One region of the Candidatus Pantoea multigeneris genome, then DNA from elsewhere that is predicted to be linked to it. Evidence: predicted binding sites of a transcription regulator. Region 1 holds the regulator's gene; the other holds the start of a gene.
What was found. The regulator PurR, encoded in region 1, represses purine synthesis genes. The targets are predictions, from matches to a motif close to CANGCAAACGTTTGCNTG.
Positions count from the first base shown of each region.

Region 1 (4,491 bases):
AGCTCAAGCCAATGGCGGCGGGACTTAAACCGAGGTCTGCGAGAATAAACGGGGAGCCCGTCAGCCACGCAAAGAAACTCGCTGAACAGGCAGAATAGATAACGACATTTCCGCTGTAGGTGCGGTTAGCCAGCAGCGCAAAAAATCCGGGCTGCTTTTCCGTTACGTTGCGTGCCACCGGCTTAGTGGTGATGCGCAACGTAGCCAGCATGAGCACCAGGGCGATAACCGCCAGCACGGCGAAGATAGCGCGCCAGTTAAAGTGATCGAGCAACCAGGCACCCAGCAGCGGGGCCAGCGCAGGAGAGAGCGCCACCAGCGGCATAATCGTGGCGAACACTTTACCGGTTTGTGACTGGTCATAACGGTCCACCACCAGTGCCTGCCAGCTGATCGCTGCCGCACAAACGCCTACCGCCTGAACAAAGCGCAGCACCAGCAACATCTCGCCGCTCTGTACCCACAGCATACCGGCACAGCCCAGCGCAAACAGACCCAGTCCCGCTAACAGTACCGGACGGCGGCCGAGGCGATCGGACAGCGGTCCCCATACCAACTGGGCGCAGGCGAATCCAGCCAGGAACAGGCTTAAGCTCGCGCTAATAATACCCGGCGTGGTACTCAGGCTGGTTTGCATGGCAGAAAACGCGGGGAGGTACATATCCGTTGCCAGAAAGCCCAGCATACTAAGCACGGCGAGATAGAGCATAAATCCTTTTGACGACAACATAACAGGCTCATGGTTAATTCACACAGGCGGCAAGTGTAAAAGAGTGCAGCCGGGAGTGTGAAACGTTAATATTTGCAGGTTGCTGTGAAAATAATTGAAGGCAAGCTTATGTGGTCAGAATATGCACTTGAAGTGGTGGACGCGGTCGCGCGCAATGGCAGTTTCAGTGCGGCGGCACAGGAATTACATCGCGTCCCCTCTGCCGTCAGCTATACGATCAGGCAGTTGGAAACCTGGCTGGCCGTACCGCTGTTCGAACGTCAGCACCGCGATGTTGTATTAACGCCAGCGGGTGCGCATTTTGTCTCAGAAGGTCGTGAGGTCATCAAAAAAATGCAAGCCACTCGCCGCCAGTGTCAGCAGCTAGCCAACGGCTGGAGAGGGCGCTTTACGGTGGCCGTGGACAGCATCGTCAAACCCCACCGCGTCAGGCAAATGGTGCTGGATTTCTATCGTGCTTTTCCAGATATGGAACTTGCCGTGCAGTATGAAGTATTTAACGGTGTCTGGGATGCCCTGGCTGATGGGCGTGCCGATGCGGCCATTGGTGCCACTCAGGCTGTTCCGGTAGGAGGGCGTTTTGCCTGGCGCGATATGGGCGCACTGAACTGGCGCTGTGTGGTCGCAACCGACCACCCGTTAACACAAGTGGCCGAACCTGATGAAGACGCGCTACGTGCGTGGCCGTCACTGGTGATTGAGGATACCTCACGCGCGCTGCCACGCCGTATGACCTGGACCCTGGATAACCAACGTCGCCTGGTGGCACCGGACTGGCAAACAGGCCTGGCCTGTACGCAAGCGGGATTGTGTGTGGCGATGACGCCGGGCCATCTGGCGCAGCCGCTGTTGCAGCAGGGACAGTTGCAGGAGCTGAAATTACCGCAGGCGTTTCCAGACAGCCCCTGTTTTGTCACCTGGGCCGAGCAAAGTGCGTCACCGGCGTTGGCATGGTTGCTGACGTATTTGGGTGACAGCCACACCCTGAATCAGGAGTGGCTGAGTGAAGACTGTCCGGATTAACGGCGATAATCGCGGAACGGTCCATCGGCGACGGAACGGCGTTCAATTAATGTCGGATTCACTTCAATGGTCTGAGAGTCTTCACGTTTACTGGTGATGCGATCCAACAGCATATCCAGCGCTTTTTCACCTAACTCAGATTTTGGCTGATGTACGGTAGTGAGCGCTGGCGTGTAATAACGCGCGTTGCGCAAATTATCATAGCCAATCACGGAGATATCCTGCGGCACGCGCAGCCCCAGCTCATCGGCGGCGCAAATTGCGCCCATTGCCATGGCATCTCCGCCGCAGAACACCGCCGTAGGGCGCTGTTTTTGTGCCAGAATCTGCTGCATGGCGAGATAGCCCGATTCGGTTTCGAAATCCCCTTGCACAATCCACTCATCACGGATCGCCACGCCTGCTTCCTGTAGTGCCTTAACAAACCCGGCATGACGACCACCCCCGGTGTTACGTGCCATCTGTCCAGGGATCGCGCCAATATCACGGTGGCCGCGTTCAATCAGATAGCGACCGACCATATAACCGCCCTGGAAGGCGTTATCTAATACGGTATCGGTGAAATCGCCCTGACATTCGCCCCAGTCCATCACCACCATAGGGATATTACGGTTCTCTTCCAGCATTTTCAGGAGATCGTCCGGGTATTCCGAACACATCACCAGCAGGCCGTCTACGCGCTTTTGCGCCATCATTGACAGGTAGGCGCGCTGCTTATTCAGGTCATTGTGTGCATTACCCAAAATAAGGGTATAGCCCTTGTCGAAGCAGTGTTTTTCAACGGCATCAATGATTTCCGCGAAGTAAGGTGCTTCGCTTGAGGTCGCTAACAGGCCCAACGTCTTGGTGTGATTCACCTTCAGGCTACGTGCGACCGCGCTTGGGGAGTAATGCAGCGCTTTAATGGCTTCCCATACTGCATTGCGGGTCTCTTCAGCCACAAAGCGTGTTTTATTGATGACGTGCGAAACGGTGGTGGTTGAGACGCCCGCGCGTTTTGCCACATCTTTAATTGTTGCCATGTAAACCGGACTCCAATGCTTATCCTAATGTATTGATAAACATAATGTTAAACGTTTGCGTGCGCAGGGTGAAATTTGCGGAAATCCAACTGCCTTTTGACCACTATTTTGCCGCCAGAGTGTGACTTGGCGTGGGTAGGGTGGGCGGTGAAAAAACGCTGTTGCGCAACGAAGAAGGGGATTCTAGCAAGACACAGCAAAGATGACGAGATTTTTACAAGCCGCCACACGAAGCGCTAAACCAGAGGGGGCGGTGACAGCGGGGCAACCGAGGGAATCATTCACTGATGCTGTATCTGAATGCGTAGTTATCGCAGGCAAAAAAAAAGCCTGAAGGTCATCTTCAGGCTTTTTTCTCCGCAACACTCAGCGAATGGTGGTTGGGGTCATCATGCGGCGAGCACCGACATAATGGCTCTGCCAGTAATCATTACTGAGTGCGCTGATCTGAATATCTTTGCCGGTACGGGGTGACTGAATAAATTTACCGTTACCCAAATACACGCCAACGTGATCGGCCGCCCCGCGATGCGCAATGCGGAAGAAGACCAAATCCCCTTTCTGTAGCATGTCACGCTTAATCGGCGCTGCGTCGCGCAAATGGTACATCTCATTCGCGGTACGCGGGAATTTGTAATTCACCAGATCTTTATAGGCATACCAGACCAGGCCGCTGCAATCAAAACCGGTATACGGCGAGGTGCCGCCCCACTGGTAAGGTTTGCCCAACTGGCCCATTAGCTTGTTCATGGCCGTTTCACGGGCTTTCTGATAGCGCTGGCGGTGAGCATTGCTCATTTTAATCGTGGCCAGTTCAGTCGCTTTACCACGCGCACCACGCTTATGGCCGTAATATTTAACCCGTGCAGACTTAAGCTCGGCTTTCTTTTTTAATGGGGTGTGTTTTGTCAGATGCGCGGCTTTTTTAACCGGTTCGTGATGCACTTTCTCAGGCGCGGCTTTTTTACTGCGCTTAAGTTTCAGCTTTTCCATGGTTGTGGTACGGGTTTTCTTACCCGAACTTTTCACCGGGCGTCGCTTGCGGCGTTCATCTTCACGCGCACTTTTCTTCTCTGCATTATGCAAGCTGGCGTTAACCGGCTTATGCGGAGAAGCACATGCAACGTTCAAAAAAACTTGAGTAAAAGCCAGTATGAAAAGCGTAATCAGTAAACGCATAGTCCGGTTACAGGTTAAGCTGCCACGCGATATTGGCCGCGACAAAGTTAGACAAATCTGATCCTTGATCAGCACCGAAGTAATTCTAATCCAGTTTTTTTCGAAAAGGTAAGGTCTTTTTTTATTTAATTCTTACAGAGTGTGATTGTCGGAAAAACACGCAATCTCAGTAGGTTATAGCACCACAATTATGACAAAGAATGAATGAATCACCCTAAAAAAGGTGTGGCGGATATCGACTCATGAAAAATTTGAATTAACACAGATGGCGATTTGCTTTAGGGAACGCAAAATCCGGTTTTCAGTCGTGCCTGGAAATCGCTACAATAAAGAAACACGAAGTAGGGAATTGAGAGAGACATTTTATGAGCACAATTGAAAAAATTCAGCAGCAGATCAGCGAAAACCCAATCCTGCTGTATATGAAAGGTTCGCCAAAACTGCCTAGCTGTGGTTTCTCCGCCCAGGCGGTTCAGGCGTTGTCTGCCTGTGGTGAGCGCTTCGCGTATGTTGATATTCTGCAGAACCCGGATATCC
Region 1 is NZ_VWXF01000001.1:60,025-64,515, reverse strand. Features, by position in the region: gene punC (purine nucleoside transporter PunC) at 1-730, opposite strand, end outside; gene punR (DNA-binding transcriptional activator PunR) at 839-1,753, shown strand; gene purR (HTH-type transcriptional repressor PurR) at 1,750-2,775, opposite strand; gene F3J40_RS00275 (C40 family peptidase) at 3,142-3,954, opposite strand; gene F3J40_RS00270 (Grx4 family monothiol glutaredoxin) at 4,320-4,491, shown strand, end outside.

Region 2 (4,491 bases), 1.1 Mb from region 1:
TTTCACGCTCTTCATTGCCCTGCTGCCAGCGGGTTTTCATGGACATGGAGTCCTTGCCCACCGGAATAGTAATGCCCAGTGCCGGACACAGCTCTTCACCAACGGCCTTAACCGCTTCGTACAGACCCGCATCTTCACCTGGGTGACCCGCAGCAGACATCCAGTTCGCGGAGAGCTTCACGCGCTTCAGGGAGCCGATTTGCGTTGCTGCCAGGTTAGTCAGTGCTTCACCAACTGCCAGACGCGCAGAGGCGGCGAAGTCCAGCAGTGCGACTGGCGCACGTTCGCCCAGTGCGAAGGCTTCACCGTGATAGCTGTCGAGGCTTGCGGTGGTCACGGCGCAGTTAGCTACCGGGATCTGCCATGGGCCAACCATCTGATCGCGAGCCACCATACCGGTAACGGTACGGTCACCGATGGTGATCAGGAAGGTCTTCTCTGCCACGGTCGGCAGATGCAGCACACGGTTAACCGCATCCGCTACGGTGATGCCATCACGCTTCAGCTCAGCGCCTTGTGCCTGCTGAGTGACCACATCACGGGTCATCTTCGGCGTTTTGCCCAGCAGCACATCCAGCGGCATATCGATTGGGGTGTTGTCGAAATGGCTGTCAGCCAGTGACAGGTGCAGTTCTTCGGTCGCTTCACCGATAACCGCATAAGGTGCGCGCTCACGCTGGCACAGTGCATCAAACTCAGCCAGTTTCTCTGGGGAAACCGCCAGAACGTAACGTTCCTGAGATTCATTACACCACACTTCCAGCGGGCTCATGCCTGGCTCATCGCTCAGCACGTCACGCAGATTGAAGCGGCCACCACGGCCACCGTCGCTCACCAGTTCTGGCATCGCGTTGGACAAGCCGCCTGCACCCACGTCGTGAATGAACAGGATTGGGTTGTCTTCGCCCAACTGCCAGCAGCGGTCGATCACTTCCTGACAGCGACGTTCCATTTCTGGGTTATCACGCTGTACTGACGCGAAGTCCAGATCCGCATCCGACTGACCAGACGCCATTGAAGAGGCTGCACCGCCGCCCAGGCCGATATTCATCGCCGGGCCACCCAGCACGATCAGTTTCGCGCCAACGGTGATTTCACCTTTCTGCACGTGATCGCCACGGATATTACCGATACCGCCAGCCAGCATGATTGGCTTGTGGTAGCCACGCAGTTCAGCGCCGTTATGGCTCTCCACGCGCTCTTCATAAGTACGGAAATAGCCGTTCAGGGCTGGACGACCAAATTCGTTGTTGAATGCTGCACCGCCCAGTGGGCCTTCGGTCATGATATCCAGCGCGGTAACGATACGCTCTGGCTTGCCGAAATCTTCTTCCCACGGCTGTTCAAAGCCAGGGATGCGCAGGTTAGAAACGGAGAAGCCGACCAGACCGGCTTTTGGCTTCGCGCCACGTCCGGTTGCACCTTCATCACGGATTTCGCCACCGGAACCGGTCGCGGCACCTGGCCATGGGGAGATGGCGGTCGGGTGGTTATGGGTTTCTACTTTCATCAGGATATGTGCGTCTTCCTGATGGAACGCATATTCACCTTTCGCCGCATCCGGGTAGAAACGGCCTACTTCAGAACCTTCCATAACCGCAGCGTTGTCTTTATACGCTGACAGGACGTGGTCTGGCGTCTGCTCGAAGGTGTTTTTGATCATCTTAAACAGCGACTTCGGCTGTTTTTCACCGTCGATGATCCAGTCGGCGTTGAAAATTTTATGACGACAGTGCTCAGAGTTTGCCTGGGCAAACATGTAGAGCTCGATATCGTTCGGGTTGCGCCCGAGTTTTTCAAAGGCTGCCAGCAGGTAATCGATCTCATCGTCTGCCAGTGCCAGGCCGAGCGCGACGTTCGCCTGCTCCAGTGCCTGACGGCCACCGCCCAGGATATCCACGCTTTTCAGCGGCTGGGGTTCGTGGTGGGCAAACAGTTTTTCAGCATCAGCCAGGTCGTGGAACACCACTTCCATCATGCGGTCGTGCAGCAGTGTCGCCAGTGACTGCCACTGAGCTTCGCTCAGCTGCGGTGCCTGGACGTAAAACGCCAGACCACGCTCAATGCGGCGAACCTGCGGTAAATCGCAGTTGTGGGCAATGTCTGTGGCTTTTGAAGACCAGGGCGAGATAGTGCCAGGACGTGGCGTTACCAGCAGCAAACGCCCTTGAGGGGCATGTTCCGCGAGAGAGGGGCCATACTTCAGCAGACGCTGTAGTCGGGCTTTTTCGTCAGCGTTGAGCGGTGCACTGACATCGGCAAAATGGACGTACTCGGCGTAAATATCACTCACCGGAAGGTGAGCGTCCTGAAAGCGGGTCAGCAGTTTATTAATACGAAATGCTGACAGAGCGGGCGAACCACGCAGAATTTCCATCATTAAGATCTCTCGTCTTCGAAGCGCCGGGCGGCGCTTCATTGGGCGCAACAGGGAAAACGGGCAGTATTATAGAGAATCACCCGCCTCGACGAAACCGTTTGCGCACATTTAATTGCGATCCGGATTCGACTGAAAATTGAACAATTCTTGCTTTTAAAGTTGCTCTATGCCGCTTTGTTGCGCAAAATGCCCGTCGCTCTGGGAGCCAAAAGAAGACTAATACTGCCTGTAAAGGACAGAGGCCTGAGCGCCATAGAGAGATAACTATTTGAAACGCCTGAAATTAAACTATCTGATCATCGGTCTGATCACCGTGCTGCTCGCGCTGGCACTGTGGCCTGCCATCCCGTGGTACGGGGGCGGCAAAGATGCGATATCCCAAATACGTGCGCGAGGCGTGCTGCGAGTCAGCACCATAAATTCGCCACTGACCTACTACACCGTGAATAAACTTCCGGCGGGTATGGATTACGAACTGGCAAAACGCTTTGCTGATTATCTTGGGGTCAAGCTCCAGGTCACCGTGCGCCCGAACATTGGTGATCTGTTTGACGACCTGGACCACGGTAAGGCCGACGTGCTGGCGGCAGGGCTTATCTACAATAATGAGCGTTTGTCGCACTACCAAAGTGGCCCGAGCTACTACTCGGTCTCTCAGCAGTTGGTCTATCGCGTTGATAAAGCCAGGCCGAAAAACTTTGGCGACCTCAAAGGTCGGCTGATTGTCCCTTCGGGTTCGGCTTATCTTACTAACCTCAAAGAGGCGAAAGATAAGCAGTATCCCGATCTGGATTGGGCCATTTCGACCGATATGGGACAGAAGTCCCTGCTGGAAGCCGTTGCGGACGGTAAGCTTGACTATACCGTTGGCGACTCTGTCACCATTGCACTGCTGCAGCGGGTTCATCCCAACTTAGCGGTGGCTTTTGATATCAGTGATGAAGAACCCGTTACCTGGTATCTGCCGCAGCGCAGTGATGACAGCCTCAATGCCGCAATGTTGGATTTCTTCAGCCAGATGGGTGAAGAAGGCGCACTGGCGCGGTTGGATGAGAAATATTTAGGTCACGTTGGCACGTTTGATTACGTCGATACCCGCACGTTCCTGCGTGCCATTGACAATACGTTGCCTAACATTCAATCGCTGTTCCAGAAGTACTCCAGTAGCCTGGACTGGCGCTTGCTGGCGGCTATCTCTTATCAGGAGTCGCACTGGAACCCGCAGGCCACCTCACCCACCGGGGTGCGCGGCATGATGATGCTGACGCGCAATACCGCCGATAGCTTACAGGTGAGCGATCGCCTCGACCCGGAGCAGAGCATTCGCGGCGGGAGTGAGTATTTGCAGCGCATGATGGCAAAAGTGCCCTCCACCATTCCGGATGATGAGCGCATCTGGTTTGCCCTCGCCTCTTATAATATGGGGTATGCCCATATGTTGGATGCGCGCAAGCTGACGGCAAAACAGGGTGGCAACCCGGATAGCTGGGCGGACGTCAAACTGCGCCTGCCGATGCTAAGCCAGAAGCGCTACTACACGCAGACCTCCTACGGCTATGCTCGCGGCCATGAGGCCTACAATTATGTAGAGAACATCCGTAAGTACCAGATAAGCCTGGTGGGCTATCTGCAAGAGCAGGATAAGCGTCTGGCGCAGCGTACTGCGGAAGATGCTGAGCTGGCGCAGGGATACCCTGCGGTGGAACCGAAGCTGGCAATGAACTGATCAAAAAAGAGGGCGTAATGCCCTCTTCTGTTTAATAACACGTCTTATATTACTCTTCTTCCTGATCGCGCAGCTGTTTCCGCAGCGCCTTTTTCTGCTCACGCCGCTGGCGGAAGAAATCACTCAGCATTCCGGCACACTCTGGCGCCAGCAGGCCACCTTCCAGTACGATTTGATGGTTCATGCCTGGGTGACCAAGAATGTCGATCAGGGAACCGGCAGCACCGGTTTTTTCATCACTGGCACCATACACCAGCCGGGTAATGCGGCTGTGCACCATGGCACCTGCGCACATGATGCAGGGTTCCAGCGTGACATACAGCGTGGTATCCAGCAGGCGGTAATTTTCCAGAATTTTGCCGCCCTGCCGCAGCGCCATAATCTC
Region 2 is NZ_VWXF01000001.1:1,169,455-1,173,945, forward strand. Features, by position in the region: gene purL (phosphoribosylformylglycinamidine synthase) at 1-2,380, opposite strand, end outside; gene mltF (membrane-bound lytic murein transglycosylase MltF) at 2,649-4,106, shown strand; gene tadA (tRNA adenosine(34) deaminase TadA) at 4,156-4,491, opposite strand, start outside.
Region 2: a site for PurR is predicted at 2,468-2,485, ahead of purL (phosphoribosylformylglycinamidine synthase). Genes of this name have one in related genera too.